DNA from 2 places in the Streptomyces sp. NPDC057702 genome. Region 1 is predicted to be linked to the other one. Evidence: riboswitches for the same ligand, from Rfam matches in the RefSeq annotation. Region 1 holds a riboswitch; the other holds the start of a gene.

Region 1 (7,555 bases):
GCCCACGGCGGCCTCGACCGCCTCGGCAACGAGGGCCGGGTAGTAGCCGCTGCGCTCGATCGCCGCGCGCAGCCCCTGGGTCGTCGTACCGGTCTTCGCCATGCCTCCCATCCTACGGGGCGAGCCCGGCCCCGATCCCCTCCCCCGTCGGCACCCGCGTGGAAGCGGCGCCGCCCCGCAGGGTCGGCCGACGGTCGGTCCGCGTGGCCGCGCCCCGCCCACCGGCCGACCCCGGGCTACCGCCGTGGGCCCCCCGCTCACGCGCCCCGGCCCCCGCGACCTGGTGGGCACGGGCCGCCCTGGGGCCGGCGTGGGCGGGGCGCCGGTACGCGCCGCGGGTTCGGCGGGCACGGGCGGGCGGCGCGGGGCGGTGGTTCGGGGGGGGGCGCGGGTGGGCGGCGCGGGCGGGGGTTCGGCGGGCGGGGGTGGGCAGCGGGGGCGGGGGTCAGTACGCGGGCAGGTGGCGGGGCCCGACGTCCGTACGGATCGGGGGCGGGGCCAGGCGCAGCGACGCGCCCAGGACGGACAGTCCGCGCTGGGCCACGACCACCGGCTCCAGGTGCACCGCCACCACCTCGGGGTGGTCGCCCACCAGTCGCGAGACGCGCAACAGCAGTTCCTCCAGGGCCGCGGTGTCCACCGGCCGCGAGCCGCGCCAGCCGAACAACAGCGGAGCGGTGCGCACCGACCTGATGAGCTCGGATACGTCACGGTCAGTGGCCGGTATGAGCCGGTGGGCGGTGTCGCCGAGGAGCTCGGAGGGGGCGCCGGCCAGACCGAAGGAGAGCACGGCGCCGGCGGCCGGGTCGATCGCGGCCCGCACCACCGTGTCCACGCCACGGGGAGCCATGCGCTGGACGACCAGCCGCAGCTCGTCGGGCCCGCCCAACAGGCTGGTCAACTCGGCGTAGGCCCGACGTAGTTCCCGCTCGCCACCGAGGTCGAGCCGGAAGGCGCCGAGGTCGGCGCGATGGCGCAGGTGGGGCGCGGTGGGCTTGAGGGCCACCGGGTACCCCAGCCGGGCCGCCGCCCGCGCGGCGCTGTCCGGGTCCGGGGCGGGCCGGGCGGGCAGCACGCTGATGCCGTAGCGGGCCAGCAGCCGCTGGGTGTCGGGCGCGGAGAGCGCGAAACTGCGCGGCAGGTGACGCGCGCGCCCACGGCTCGCCGAGGCGGGCCTGCCGGGCGCGACGGGGCCGGTGGGCACGGCGGGGCCGGTGGGCACGGCAGGGCCGGTGGGCACGGCAGGGCCGGTGGGCACGGCGGGGTCTTCGGGCGCGGCGCCGCTCTCGGTGGGGGCGACCGGCGGGGTGGGCTCGGCGGCCGGGGGTGGCGGTGCCGTGGCCGGTGCGGGCGGAACGGGGCTGACGGGGGAGGCCGTGGGCGGGGTGGGGGGCGTCGCTCGCTCGGACTCCTCACGCGCGTGCGCGGCCAGGAGTACGTCGATGTCGGCGCCGGCACCCGCCTCGTCGATGTCGTCGTACTCGGGCACGCGGCCGGGCTCGGCGGCCTGCCGTCGCCAGTGCGCGTACCGCACGGCCTCGGCCAGCGCCCGCACCGCGCGCTCGGCCACGGGGTAGGCCGGCACCCGGCTCGCGTGCGGCGGGTGGTCGACGTCGGGTGCCGGTGGCGCGGTCGGCTGGCCGTCGGTGGCGGGTCGCGGCGGGGGCGCGGCCGGGTCGGCGGGCTGGGCCAGGGTCGCGGCCAGGCCGGGGATCTCCAGGTGCACCACGGCCACCGGCTTCGCCGTGCCGCTCGCGGCCGTGGCCTCACGGATCGCCCAGGCCAGCTCGGTGGCCGGTCCGCCGTCGACCGCGGGGATGGCCGTGACGACGACGGCGTCGCACAGGTCGTCGGCCAGGGCTCGCCCGAGGGCCGTCCGGAAGTCGGCGGGCTCGGCGGCCGTGGTCAGGTCCAGCGGTGGCAGCGGGCGCAGGCCCTCGGTCAGACACGCGTCGTAGGTGATCAGGCCGAGCGACTCGGAGTTCCCGAGGATCGCCACCCGGGGGCCGCGCGGCAGCGGCTGCGCGGCCAGCAGCAGTCCCACGTCCGCCAGCTCGGTGACCGTGCCGACGCGGATGACGCCGGCCTGCCGGAACAGGGCGGAGACCGTGGCGTCGGGGATGCGCGTGGTGGGCACCGCGTGCCCCGGCGGCTCGCTGCCGCTGTGCCGGGCGCCCTTGACGACCACGACCGGTTTGAGGGCGGCGGTGCGCTTGGCCAGCCGGGTGAACTTGCGGGGGTTGCCGATGGACTCCAGGTACAGCAGCGCGACCTGGGTGGCGGGGTCGTCGTGCCAGTACTGGAGCAGGTCGTTGCCCGAGACGTCCGCGCGGTTGCCGGCCGAGACGAAGGTGGAGATGCCGAACAGGCCCGAGCCCCTGCGGTGCAGCCCGGACAGCAGGGCGATGCCGATCGCGCCGGACTGGGTGAACAGGCCCAGGTTCCCGGTCGGCGGCATCTGGGGCGAGAGGGAGGCGTTCATCCGTACCGCGCCGGCGGTGTTGATGATCCCCAGCGCGCCCGGACCGATCAGCCGCATCCCGTACGACCTGACCTGGCGTACCAGCTCCCGCTGGCGCTCCAGACCCTCGGGGCCGCTCTCGGCGTACCCCGAGGAGACCACGACCAGGCCCTGCACGCCCCGCTCGCCGCAGTCGGCGACCACGGCGGGCACCTGCGCGGCCGGCACCGCGACGACGGCCAGGTCCACCGGCTCCTCGATGTCGCGCACCGAGCGGTAGGCGGCGATGCCCTCCCACCCGCCCGCGGTGTCCGGCGGGGCGGCCTCGGGCGGGGGCGCGTCGGCCCGGACCCCGGCCGGCGGGCCGGGCGGGGCGGCCTCGCGGCGGGCCTGGGCCAGGTCGTCGCCGGTCAGCCGCGAGCGGCCGGGCGCGAAGGCGTGGTTGACCGCGTACACCCGCCCTGTGTAGCCGCCGGTCAGCAGGTCGACCAGCACCGCCCGCCCGGCGCCGCCGGGCCCCCGGCTGGCCCCGACGACCGCGACCGAACCGGGTGCGAGCAGCCGCCGCACGGAGCGGGCCTCGGCGCGCTGCTCCCGCGCGCGCATGACGGCCAGCGACCGGGGCGTGGGTTCCAGATCGAACTCCAGCCGGACGACCCCGTCCTCGAAGCTGCGCTGCTGGGTGTACCCCGCGTCCGTGAACACCTTGATCATCTTGGTGTTGGCGGGCAGCACCTCGGCCGCGAAGCGCCGGATGGCGCGCTCCCTGGCGACGGCCGCGATGTGTTCGAGGAGGGCGGAGGCCACACCGCGCCCCTGGTGGGCGTCCTGGACCAGGAAGGCGACCTCGGCGTCCTGGGCCGGCGCGGACGCGGGCAGCCCGCGCGCGTCGATGCGGTCGTAGCGCACCGTGGCGATGAACTCGTCCCCCACCGTCGCCGCCAGGCCGACCCGGTCCACGTAGTCGTGGTGGGTGAAGCGGTGCACGTCGCGGTCGGAGAGCCGGGGGTGGGGGGCGAAGAAGCGGTAGTACTTGGACTCGTCCGAGACCTTCTCGTAGAAGTCGACCAGGCGCCGGGCGTCGTCGGGGGTGATGGGGCGGATCTGGGCGGTGCCGCCGTCACGGAGCACCACGTCCGCTTCCCAGTGGGTCGGGTAGGCGTGCTCGGGCGGCGTTTCCATGGGTCCAGACTAGGTGGGGGCACCGACAACGGTTCGATTCGCGCGCGCCCTTGTGCCGGGGCAGGCTGTGGAAGGGCTCCGCCGGAGCACACCGCACCCCGTGAGAGACTGGTCTAGACAACAGCAACCACCTGAAGGGCAACACCATGGTTGAGCGCCGCGTCACCGTCGGCTGGGCAGAGGGCCTGCACGCTCGCCCCGCGTCGATCTTCGTCCGCGCCGCGACGGCCTCCGGCGTCCCCGTGACGATCGCCAAGTCGGACGGCTCCCCGGTCAACGCCGCCTCGATGCTCGCCGTGCTCGGCCTGGGCGCGCAGGGCGGCGAGGAGATCGTGCTGGCCTCCGAGGCCGACGGCGCCGACGCCGCGCTCGACCGTCTGGCCAAGCTCGTCGCCGAGGGCCTTGAGGAGCTCCCGGAGACGGTCTGACTCGCCGTTCGGTACCTTCCGAAGCCGCGGTGGCCCCCAGGGTCGTCACCGCGGCTTCGTCGTTTCCCGCGCCTCCCATCCGCCCGCACCCCCGGGGCGCGCCCCGCCCGCGTACGTCTCAGGGCCCCCGGCGGGCCGACCGCTCGGCTCGGCCGCCACCGGCCCGCCCCGGAGCGCGCATGCCGAAGGCCCCACCCGGCGGGGGTGGGGCCTTCGAGATGACGCGACGCGCGGGGGCGAGCTCACGGCCGCCCGACCGGTGGCCCCGGGCGTGCCGGGCTCAGCACGGGTGGGTGCGCCCCCGTGCCCTGCCGCCGTCCGCGCGGGGCCGGCTCCGGCTCAGATGTTGACGCCGTGCGAGCGCAGGTAGGCGACGGGGTTGATGTCCGAGCCGTACTCGGGCGACGTGCGGGCCTCGAAGTGCAGGTGCGCGCCGGTGGAGTTGCCCGTGTTGCCGGCCAGGCCGATCTGCTGGCCCGGGGCGACGCTCTGACCCACCGAGACAGAGAGCGAGTCGAGGTGGCCGTACTGGGTGTAGGTGCCGTCGTTCATCTTGATCACGACGTTGTTGCCGTACGCGCCGCCCCAGCCCGCCTCGACGACGGTGCCGGCGCCTACGGCACGCACCGAGGTGCCCAGGCCGGCGTGGAAGTCGATGCCGGTGTGGCTGCCGGAGGACCAGTTGCCGCCCGACGCCTGGTACTGCGTGGAGACGTAGCTGCCCGCGACCGGGGAGACGTAGGCGGCGCCCAGCGTGGTGCGCTCGACGGTGCGGGTGGCCCGCGTGTCGCTGGCCTCGCGGGTCTCGGTCGCACGGGTCTCGGCGGCCTCACGCGCCTCGGCGGCGCGGGCCTCGGCCGCCTTCTTCTCGGCGGCCTTCTTCTTCGCGGCCTCGGCGGCGGCCTTGCGCTTGGCCTCCTCCGCCTTCTTCTTCATCTCGGCGGCGTGCTTGGCGGCCTGCTGGCGCGCCTCCTCCTCGGCCTGCTGTTCGGCCGCGGCCTGCTCGGCGGCGGAGTACTGGGCGTCGGCCTGGGCGCCGATCTTGTCGGCGATGCCGTCGTTGAGGGCCACCGCCTGACGCAGACCGGTGTCCTGGGGTTCCTGCGAGCCGGCGGCGCCGGAGGCGGCCATCGCGGGGGCGGCTATGCCGGCGACGACTCCGGTGGCGGCGAGAGTGGCCATGCCCGCCACGTTCGCGCTGCTCCGGGTAAGACGGCTGGGGCGACGGTGCCGCCCAGTGGCACGAGTGAGCGCCATGAGGAGGCGTACTCCTTTCCTTCCTTCTCGCCTACCGGGTTAGCTGACGGGTTCGGAGCAGGAAGGTCTCCTACGGTCGCCACGCCCCTCGCGAGGATGGCGGCCGATTCACCCCAGGGGACATGGGTCCCCGGCTCCCCTGGCTCGCGCCATGAGGGACTCGGCGATGGCTGCCCGGTGCCACGGGTGTGGCTGATCTGTGACGAGCAACGGGGCTGACGCTAAGCGGGACGTCTTTTGATCGGCAAACAGAACCGGGTGAATGTTGCGCACGCCACACGGCAGACGGGCAGCCTCTCCCGCAAACCAGACATACCGAGAGGCCCTGGCATCCCACGGGACACCAGGGCCTCCTGACTCGCCGTAACCACACGTCGGCGACCGGAGCTCCGCGCTCCGCTCGTGTGGGTCGGGGCGATTCGGGCGCCGCCGCTGGCGAGGCGGCGACGCGAGCCGCCGCACGCGGACCGGCGAACGCTCCGGGACACGCCTCACGGCGGGCTCCGGGCGGCGAGCGCGGGAGACGGGACGGCGCGGGACCGCACCGGGCCCCACGCCGCCTGACGGCGCGCCAGCCCGGTCGGTACGCCTACGGGCTTCCGCGCCCCGCCACGCCTCGTGCTAGCCGGTCACCACCCGCACGTCACCGATGCCCAGCGCCTTGACCGGCTCCGCGATCACCGAGGCGTCGCCGACCAGCACGGTCACCAGACGGTCCGTCGGGAAGGCGGCCACCGCCGCCGCGGTCGCCTCGACGGTGCCGGTCTCGGCGAGCCGTTGGTAGAGGTGGGCCTGGAAGTCGTCCGGGAGGTGCTGCTCCACCTGGTCGGCGAGGGTGCCCGCGACGGAGGCGGCCGTCTCGTACTTCAGCGGGGCGATCCCCACCAGGTTCTGCACGGCCACGTCACGCTCGTCGTCCGTGAGCCCCTCGGCGGCCAGCGTGCGCAGCACCTTCCACGCGTCCTCCAGCGCCGGGCCGGTCACCTCGGTGGCCACCGAACCGCTGATGGCCAGCAGCGAGAGGCCGGTGCCCTCCGGCGTGGAGCGCAGGACCTGCGCGAAGGCCCGCACGCCGTACGTGTAGCCCTTCTCCTCGCGCAGCACGCGGTCCAGCCGGGAGGTGAGGGTGCCACCCAGGCAGTAGGTGCCGAGCGTCTGCGCGGGCCACACCCGGTCGTGCCGGTCGGCGCCGACCCGTCCGATGAGCAGCTGGGTCTGCACGGCACCGGGCCGGTCCACGATGACGACCCGGCCGCTGTCGTCGGCGGTGACGGCGGGCACCGGGCGCGGCGCGGCCGTGTCGCCGCTCCAGGCGCCCAGCGTCTCGGCGAGCGCCTGGTCGAGGTCCACGCCGGTGAGGTCGCCGACGACCACCGCGGTGGCCGTGGCCGGGCGCACGTGGGCGGCGTAGAAGGCGCGCACGGCGGCGGCGTCCACGCCCGTCACCGTCTCCTCGGTGCCCTGGCGGGGCCGGGACATCCGGGAGTCGGCCGGGAAGAGCTCCTTGGACAGCGTCATCGCGGCCCGCCGCGCCGGGTTGGCCAGCTCGTGCGGGATCTCGTCGAGCCGGTTGCGCACCAGCCGCTCCACCTCGCTCTCGGGGAAGGCGGGGGCCCGCAGCGCGTCGGCGAGCAGTCCGAGCGCCTTGGTCAGCCGGGAGGCCGGAACCTCCAGGGAGACCCGCACGCCCGGGTGGTCGGCGTAGGCGTCCAGGGTGGCGCCGCAGCGCTCCAGCTCGGCCGCGAACTCCTCGGCCGAGTGCCGGTCGGTCCCCTCGGACAGGGCCCTGGCCATGATGGTCGCCACGCCTTCGAGCCCCTGCGGCTCGGCCTCCAGCGGCGCGGCGAGGTTGACCTCGACCGCGACGACCTGCTGGCCCGGCCGGTGACAGCGCAGCACGGTCAGGCCGTTGGGGAGCTGGCCGCGCTCGGGTGCGGGGAAGGCCCACGGCTTGGCCTGGCCGGGCTGGGGCTGGGGGTGGAACTGCATGCTGGTCACGGTGGTGTCCGTCGCGTCGGTCTGTGTCGCGGTCGTGGTCGCTGCGTCGCTCACCGGCCCGCCCCTTCGTCGTTGTCCTCGGTCGCCGCGTCGGCGGGGGCCGCCCGCACGACATCGGTCGGCTCGGTGGCCTCCACGGTCTCCTCGCCCTCGCCGGTCTCGGCGGGCTCGGTCGGCTCGTAGACCAGCACCGCGCGGTTGTCGGGACGCAGTCGGGCCGCGGCGACGG
Region 2 (7,555 bases), on a different contig from region 1:
CCGGCTTCCCGAGCGCCGAACTGCGTACCGCCCTGGACGCCGTGACCCACGCGGCGTCTCGACGGCACCCGGGTGAGCCCTCGGCCAGCACCCTCACCGGTGGCCGGCCGAAGGCATCCCCTCCGCCGGCTCAGCGGCCGGTCAGCCCAGCGAGCCGAGCAGGGCGGCGAGCAGGTCCGGCGCGCCCTGCGGCAGGTCAGCCACCGCGTTCAGGACGAACGCGTGCTCACCCGCGCGCAGCGGCGACTTGCCGAACGTCTTCTTCAGCAGCTTCTCGCCGTCGGCGGTCAGCGCGGTCCGTACGTCGACGGCCTTGATCTGCTTCGGCGTGGTCTGGGCGTTCTCCCGCTTGATGGAGTACGTCAGGAAGTCGACCTGCCGCGCCTTGGCCCGGTTGACCGAGGCCGACACCTGCGTGTGCGGGGTCTTGTTGACATAGTTGTGGATCTTGGTGAGGTCCAGGCGGTCGTCCCGGTCGCGGAAGGTCACCCCGCCCTTGAGCTTCGCGTAGTCCCGGGTGCCCTCGGTCAGCGGGAACGACACACACTGGTGCTGCTTGCCGGTGAGCTTGGCGCCCCCCGTCGCGGCCAACCGGATCTTCGCCTCGGCGAGCCGCTTCGCGGCCGGCTTGGTCAGGCAGAACTCGGCCTTGCCGTTCTGGATCGGCGTGGTCGTCTCGCGGGCCTGGGCCGGCGTCACCGCACACGCCAGCGCCGCCGCAACGACGGCCGCACCCGTCATTCCTCGCATCATGACTCGTCCTCGTTGCATCAGGCCGACCGTGATTCGGTCGGCACGTCGAGGACAACGCCGAGTGCCTCCTGAGGGTGACGTCCGCCCCGGGAACATCACCCGGCCTGGTGAGCGTGGCGCAAAGCCGGGACATCCGAAGGCCCCTGCCTCATCCTGGCCCGCGAACGGGCGGGTGACGGCGCGCGCCGCCACCCGCCCGACGACCACGGCCCGGCCGTGGGACGGCTCAGCGCACGCGGCCGTACCAGACCTTGTTGGTCCAGATCTTCTCCAGCCGCACCGACTTGCCCGGCTTGGGCGCGTGCCAGATCTTGTTCCGCCCGGCGTAGATGCCCACGTGGTAGACGTTCCGGCCGGAGTGGAAGAAGACCAGATCGCCCGCCTTGCGGGACTTCGCGGACAGGTGGCGGGTCTTGTTGTACTGGGCGGCGGCCGTGCGCGGCAGCTTCTTGCCCGCCTTCTTGAACGAGTAGAGCGTGAGCCCCGAGCAGTCGAACCGGTGCGGGCCGACCGCCCCGTACTTGTAGGGCGCGCCCTTCTTGCCGGCCGCGACCTTGAGCGCCTTGCCGGAGGTCGTGGCCGCCTGTGCGTCGGTCGACATGGCCGGTACGAGCGAGGAGCCCGCCAACACCGTCGCGGTCAGAGCGGACGCGGTGCCGATACGGGTGGCGAGCGCGGGTATACGTGGCTGCGCGGACATACGAAAGCCCTTCGACATCCGCCTGCGAAAGATGACCTGTCGGGTTCGGGCTGACGAAGTTGCCCGGCCATCTACGTGGCTTCACCCCAAGGGCCACCGAATTCGTGGCCCGTCGTACCTGGGTCTCCCGTTCCTGCCGATCCGTGGTCTTCTCCCTGGGTCCGCGCGGCGGCAGGACTCGGCGTCCGCCCGGACCGCCCCGCCGTGGTGACGGGGGCTTGGTGCTGTCGGATAGGGATACTGCGTCATTCACGGCCCGAAATCGCAGCCGAAAGGGCCGTATGTGAAGTTCTTCACCTTCGTCGGTGACGCAGAACCGCGCCGCCACAGGTACCCCATACGAGTCGCGCACACTCGCCCTGACCTGCGGAAACAGCAAACCGGACGGGGAGGTTCCACGGCGCGGCGCGGCTGTGGGCCATGCAGCCGCCGAACGCGCCCGGTCCGGAGTGTGGGCGGTGACGAGACGTCACGCCGCGCCCAGCGCGGGCCGTCGGCGAGCCCGGCACCCCGCGACGGCACCCCCGTGGCGCGGGCCGACAGCGCGCGGCCCCCGCCCCGCCGGGGCGACACGGCGCCGCCCAGGGCCGCGCGCGCCGCCTTGGGGTGTGAACGCGGCTCAGTCGGCCGTCTCGCGCGGGCCGTCGGCCGGGCCGTCGAACGAGCTCGTACCGACGAAGGCCCGGAACTCCTCACCCGGCACCAGCCGACGGGAGCGCACCCGCGTGAAGCCCGCGTCCCGCATCTGGTCCAGCAGCTCGGTCGGGCGCGGCAGTGTGCCGGTGAAGTCGGCGTAGGCGCACCACAGGTTCAGCATCTCGATACCGGGCCCGCCGCCCTGGCAGCTCGTCGTCAGCAGCAGCCGGCCCCCGGGCATCAGGAAGGAGCGCGCCCGCTCCAGCACCTTGGTCCGCTCGCCCTCGGGGAAGTAGTAGATGTTGTTGTGCAGGGTGACCAGGTCGAACTTCTGCTCCGTGGCGTAGGTCCGCACGTCGCTGCGCACCACCTCCACCCGATCGGCCAGCCCCCACTTGTCCAGGTTCCCCCGGGCCTGGGCCACCACCTCGTCCTGGAGGTCGATGGCCACCGCCGTCAGCCGGGGGTTGAGCGAGGCGGCGTGCCGCACGTAGGTGCCGCTGCCGCACCCCACCTCAAGCAGGCGCACCGGCGCCGCCCGGTCCACGTGCTGCTCCACCACCGCCTGCACGGCGGGTTCGAGCACACGCGAGGAACGGGCGATCAGCGCGCCGTCCTGGTCGGTGATCGCCACCCGCCGCCCCTCGCGCAACATCGCCGGGGCGTCCAGCAGCAGCGGGGCGTGGAAGCGCATGAGCTGTTCGAGCAGCGCCACGTACGCGTCCGCCTCCGCCTTGGCCAACGCCCTGGCCAGCCGACCACGCAGCCGGTAGCGCCCCCCGCGCTGGCCGAGCTCTCCCAGCCGTACGCCCATCTCCAGCCAGGCGCCCAGCAGGTGCTCCTCTCCGTGCATGCCGAGCTCGTCGGCGAGTGCGGGCGCGTCGAGCGGCTGCCGCGCCAGGTGGCGCAGCACCCCGCTGCCGGCGGCGGCGGCCAGGAACGAGGCGCGGTAGGCGGGCGCCATCAGGTCCTTGGGCAGCCGCATGGCCAGCGAGAAGTGACTGCTGCGCACCAGCTTGGCGAACGTGCGGATCTTCACGGGGAGTTCCTCATCTGTGCTGGGGGTGGCGATGGCGTACGCGCGGGCGACGGTCGGGCCGACGCGCGCCCCGCCGGCACCGCAGCCCGCGACCCGGCGGCCGGCGACGCGGTGGCGGGTGGCGCGCACCACGGACGGCTGTCACACCAGGAGGGTTGACGGCACACGTGCGCTGGGGAACTGACTGCCCAACGCCCCGCGGGCCCATACGTCGCGCGTCGATCACGCGCAGGGGACAGGTGTATCAGGAGATTGACCGATCGCACCGGGCCCAGCGCGCCCGCCCTTTCACTCCAGCACGCCCCGGCGCACCGTATTCCGAGGCGATTGGCCAGGCCGAGTCGCCGGTACGACGTCGCGCGGCCGAGACCCCGGTCCACTCGTACGGGTGACATATAGTCCGGTTGCCGCCGAGTGGGCCACCCGGGTCTCCGCCCAGTCGGCCCAAGGAGTTCGGCGCCGTCCGCTCAAGTGCCCCCCGAACGCCTGTAGGTGAGATCACCCCTCCGTTTCAGCGCGCTTCAAGGTTGACCTAAGGCCGCTGCTGAACGGTGGTGCCGCCAGTGCATCGTTTAACCAACCGGCACGCCGCTGGGGGAGATATGACCACCGCACCACAAACGGAAGCCGCCTTGGGCGTGGACCTCGAACTCGATGTCATGAGCGCCTCGGACCAGGAAATGGTCGCGCTCAAGGAGAAGGTCTACGAGCACAAGATCGTGGTCTTGAAGCAGCAGAGCCTCTCGCCCGCGGAATTCGTCGCCTTCGGTCGACGACTGGGCGAAGTGGAAACCTACTACCAGCCGATGTACCACCACCCGGAGCACAAGGAGATCTTCGTCTCCTCCAACGTGAGGGAGTCAGGTCAGCAAATCGGCGTGCCCCAGACAGGGAAGTTCTGGCACCACGACTACTCGTTCATGGCCCGGCCTTTCGGGCTCACGCTCATCTACCCGCAGGTGGTGCCCCGGGAAAACCGCGGCACCTACTTCATCGACATGGGCAGGGCGTACCAGAAGCTCTCCCGCGAGATGAAGAACGCCATCGAGGGAACGTACAGCCGCAACAGCGTCCGGCGGTACTTCAAGATCCGCCCCGACGACGTCTACCGACCGATCACCGACGTGCTCGCCGAGATCGAGGACCACACCCCGGCGGTCACCCACCCCACCGTCTTCCCGCACCCGGTCACCGGCGAGCCGCTGCTCTACATCAGCGAGGCGTTCACCTTCGAACTCCAGCAGGCCGATGGCACGCCGCTGCCCGACAGCCTGTTGCGGGAGCTGCTGAGCGCCGTCGGTCAGGCCGACCCCACCTTCCAGCACGAGAACATCCACCTCCAGACCTTCGACAAGGGCGACCTCCTCGTCTGGGACAACCGCAGCCTCGTGCACTGCGCCCGGCACACCGTCAAGCCCGAGCCCACCGTCTCGCACCGGGTCACCGTCCACGACGCGTACGAGTTCTACGCCGGCATCGGCGCCCAGCAGCCGGCCGACGGCCGCTGAGGGGACCCCGTGGAACTCATCACACCCGCCTCGTCGCGGTCCGTCCGGTACGGCTGCGACGAGCCGCTCCTGCGCCAGGTCCTCACCCCGTACAAGCCACACTGCCGCTACCTCACCAGCGCCACCGTCACCCGCCAGGGTGAACCCCGCGACGGCGGGCGGGTCAGCGCGCGTGGGGAGTTCACCATTCCCGAGTCGTGCTACATCGACGACACCGGACATTTCAACTCGGTCGAATTCAACCTGTGTTTCAACCAGCTCGTCTACTACCTGCTGGCGAAGTCCGTCAAAGAGCACACCATGTGGCCGTTCAGCACCTGGACGCTCGAGGAGTTCTGGGAGCGGCAGCTCCCCGACATCCTTATCGTCGACTTTCGCAGCACCTTTCGCCGCGCCATGCGCGGGCGCGGGTTCTGGGGCGAAATCGATGTCGTCGGCATTGACGAACGCGATGGCGAGGACGGTTCGATCGCCCTCGTCAGCACGCTGTGTCGCTACGGCGAACAGGACATGCCCGCCTGTCACGGCGGTGTGCGGCTCGCCGTACGAACGACGAGAAACCGGGCCGCGTAAATGCGTCGCGTCAACACCTGGCACGGACTGTGCGAAAAGAAGAGCAGGAGCCATGTCACCTCACGTCACTGAATCACAGGACCGCACCGCGAACGCCACCCCCACCGCACCCGGAGTCGTGCCCGAACCCATCGCCATCGTCGGTATGGGACTGCGCATTCCCGGCGGCAGCAACGCGCCCGACGAGTTCGCCGAGTTCCTGCGCACCGGCCAGTCCGGACTGCGCGAACTGCCCACCGACCGCTGGGACCCCGAAGGACTCACCTCCGACGACCCGGAGGCCAAGGGCGTCATCCGGTGCGAGCGTGGCGGATTCCTGGACCGCATCGACCAGTTCGACGCGAAGTTCTACAACATCTCGCCCAAGGAAGCCGACTACATCGACCCCCAGCAGCGGCTCAGCCTGGAAACCGCCTGGGAGGCGCTGGAGGACGCCGGCATCGACCCCGGTCCACTGCGCCACGGCCGGGGCGGGGTGTACGTCGCCGTCAGCAACACCGACTACGCGGGCGAGATGGGCGCGTACGCCAACGAGGAGCTCAACAGCTACATGCCCACCGGCGCCGCGCTCAGCGCCGTCTCGGGCCGGCTGTCCTACTTCCTCGGCTGGCGCGGACCGTGCATGACCATCGACACCGCCTGCTCGGCGTCGCTGGTCGCCGTCCACCTGGCCGCCCAGGGCCTGCGACAGGACGAGACCGATGTGGCGCTGTGCGTCGGCGTCAACGCCATCGTCAACCCACGCCCCTACATCCTCGCCAGCCAGTCCAACATGCTGGCCCCCGACGGCCGGTGCAAGACCTTCGACGAGGCGGCCAACGGCTACTGCCGCAGCGAGGGCGGCGGCGCGCTCGTCCTCAAGCGGCTCTCCGACGCGCAGCGCGCCGGCGACCGGATCTACGCCGTGGTCCGTGGCTCGGCCGTCGGCTCCGACGGCGAGAGCAGCTCCCTGATGGTGCCCAACGGCACCGCGCAGGAGGGGCTGATGCGCAGAGCGCTCAGGTCCGCCGGCATCGGCCCGCGCGACATCTCCTACATCGAGGCCCACGGCACCGGCACCCCGCTGGGCGACCCGATCGAGATCGGCGCGATCACCTCGGTGTTCAGCGAGTCGCACAGCCCCAGCGACCCGGTCACCATCGGATCGCTGAAGACCAACATCGGGCACATGGAGTCGGCGGCGGGCATCGGGGGGCTCGTCAAGACCGCGCTCCAGATGCGCGAGTCCACGATCTTCCCGCACCTGAACTTCACCACCCCCTCCACCCGGATCCCCTGGGAGCGCTCCCCGGTCGCGGTCGCCACCAAGGCCCACCCGTGGACGGCCGAGACCAAGCGGGCCCTGGTCAACTCCTTCGGCCTGACCGGCACCATCGCCTCCGTCGTCCTCGAACAGGCCCCCGAGCCCGTGGCCGCGCCGGCCACCCCCCAGGACGACGACGGCGGCCATGTCCTCACCCTCTCGGCCAAGTCCGCACCCGCGCTGACCGGCCAGATCCAGCGCTACCAGCGGTTGCTGCGCAACGAGCCCGAGACCGACATCGGCGACCTGTGCTACTCGACCAACGTCGCCCGCGCCCACTTCCCGCTCCGCCTGGCCGGCGTCGTCCGCGACCACGACGACGTCGCCCGCCTGCTGGACCGCGCCCTGGCCAAGGCCGGGCAGGCCAGCCCGGCCGCCGGCGGGGCGCAGGTGGCGTTCCTGTTCTCCGGCGGCGGCACCCAGTACGTGGGCATGGGGCGGCCGTTGTACGAGCGCTTCTCCGTCTTCCGCGACCACCTGGACGCGTGCGACCGGCTGTTCGCCCCGCACCTGGGGCGTTCCATCCGCGCCATGATCCTGGGCGAGGTCGACGACGCCGACCTCATCCACCAGATCAGCTTCATGCAACCCGCGCTGTTCGCGCTGGAGTACGCGGTGGCCAGGCTGTGGCTGTCGTGGGGCGTACGCCCCTCCGTACTGGCCGGTCACAGCATCGGCGAGATCGTCGCGGCCACCGTCGCCGGCCTGTTCACGCTGGAGGACGCCGTCACCCTGATGGCCGCCCGCGCCCGACTGATGGACGCCTCCCCACCCGGCGCCATGACCGCCGTCGAAGCGTCCGTCGCCGAGGTCGCCGGCCTCATGGACGGCCACGACGAGCTGTCCGTCGCCGCCGTGAACGGCACCCGCCAGCTCGTCCTGTCCGGCGACACCCGGTCGCTGGCCTTCGTGGAGCGCCAGCTCACCGAGCGGGGCATCAAGAACCGCCGCCTCGCGGTCTCCTGCGCCTCCCACTCGCCCCTGATGACCGACGCGGCCCGGGACCTGCGTGAGGTCGTCGCCGCACTCACCTTCCACGAGCC

What was found. Region 1 has a riboswitch for cyclic di-AMP ahead of ACFVFR_RS06180 (M23 family metallopeptidase). Riboswitches for the same ligand answer to the same signal wherever they lie in the genome.
Region 2: linked by a shared signal. The riboswitch ahead of ACFVFR_RS20440 (C40 family peptidase) and the one ahead of ACFVFR_RS06180 (M23 family metallopeptidase) in region 1 are both predicted to bind cyclic di-AMP.

The regions. Positions count from the first base shown of each region.
Region 1 covers NZ_JBHVJC010000006.1:116,823-124,377, reverse strand. Annotated here, with positions in the region: gene ACFVFR_RS06195 (DUF5998 family protein) at 1-102, opposite strand, end outside; gene ACFVFR_RS06190 (GNAT family N-acetyltransferase) at 446-3,643, opposite strand; gene ACFVFR_RS06185 (HPr family phosphocarrier protein) at 3,790-4,071, shown strand; gene ACFVFR_RS06180 (M23 family metallopeptidase) at 4,411-5,328, opposite strand; cyclic di-AMP (ydaO/yuaA leader) riboswitch at 5,343-5,504, opposite strand; gene ACFVFR_RS06175 (M16 family metallopeptidase) at 5,950-7,317, opposite strand; gene ACFVFR_RS06170 (M16 family metallopeptidase) at 7,377-7,555, opposite strand, start outside.
Region 2 covers NZ_JBHVJC010000025.1:109,989-117,543, forward strand. Annotated here, with positions in the region: gene ACFVFR_RS20435 (hypothetical protein) at 142-741, opposite strand; gene ACFVFR_RS20440 (C40 family peptidase) at 980-1,453, opposite strand; cyclic di-AMP (ydaO/yuaA leader) riboswitch at 1,457-1,647, opposite strand; gene ACFVFR_RS20445 (SAM-dependent methyltransferase) at 2,073-3,128, opposite strand; gene ACFVFR_RS20450 (TauD/TfdA dioxygenase family protein) at 3,731-4,636, shown strand; gene ACFVFR_RS20455 (FcoT family thioesterase) at 4,646-5,209, shown strand; gene ACFVFR_RS20460 (SDR family NAD(P)-dependent oxidoreductase) at 5,262-7,555, shown strand, end outside.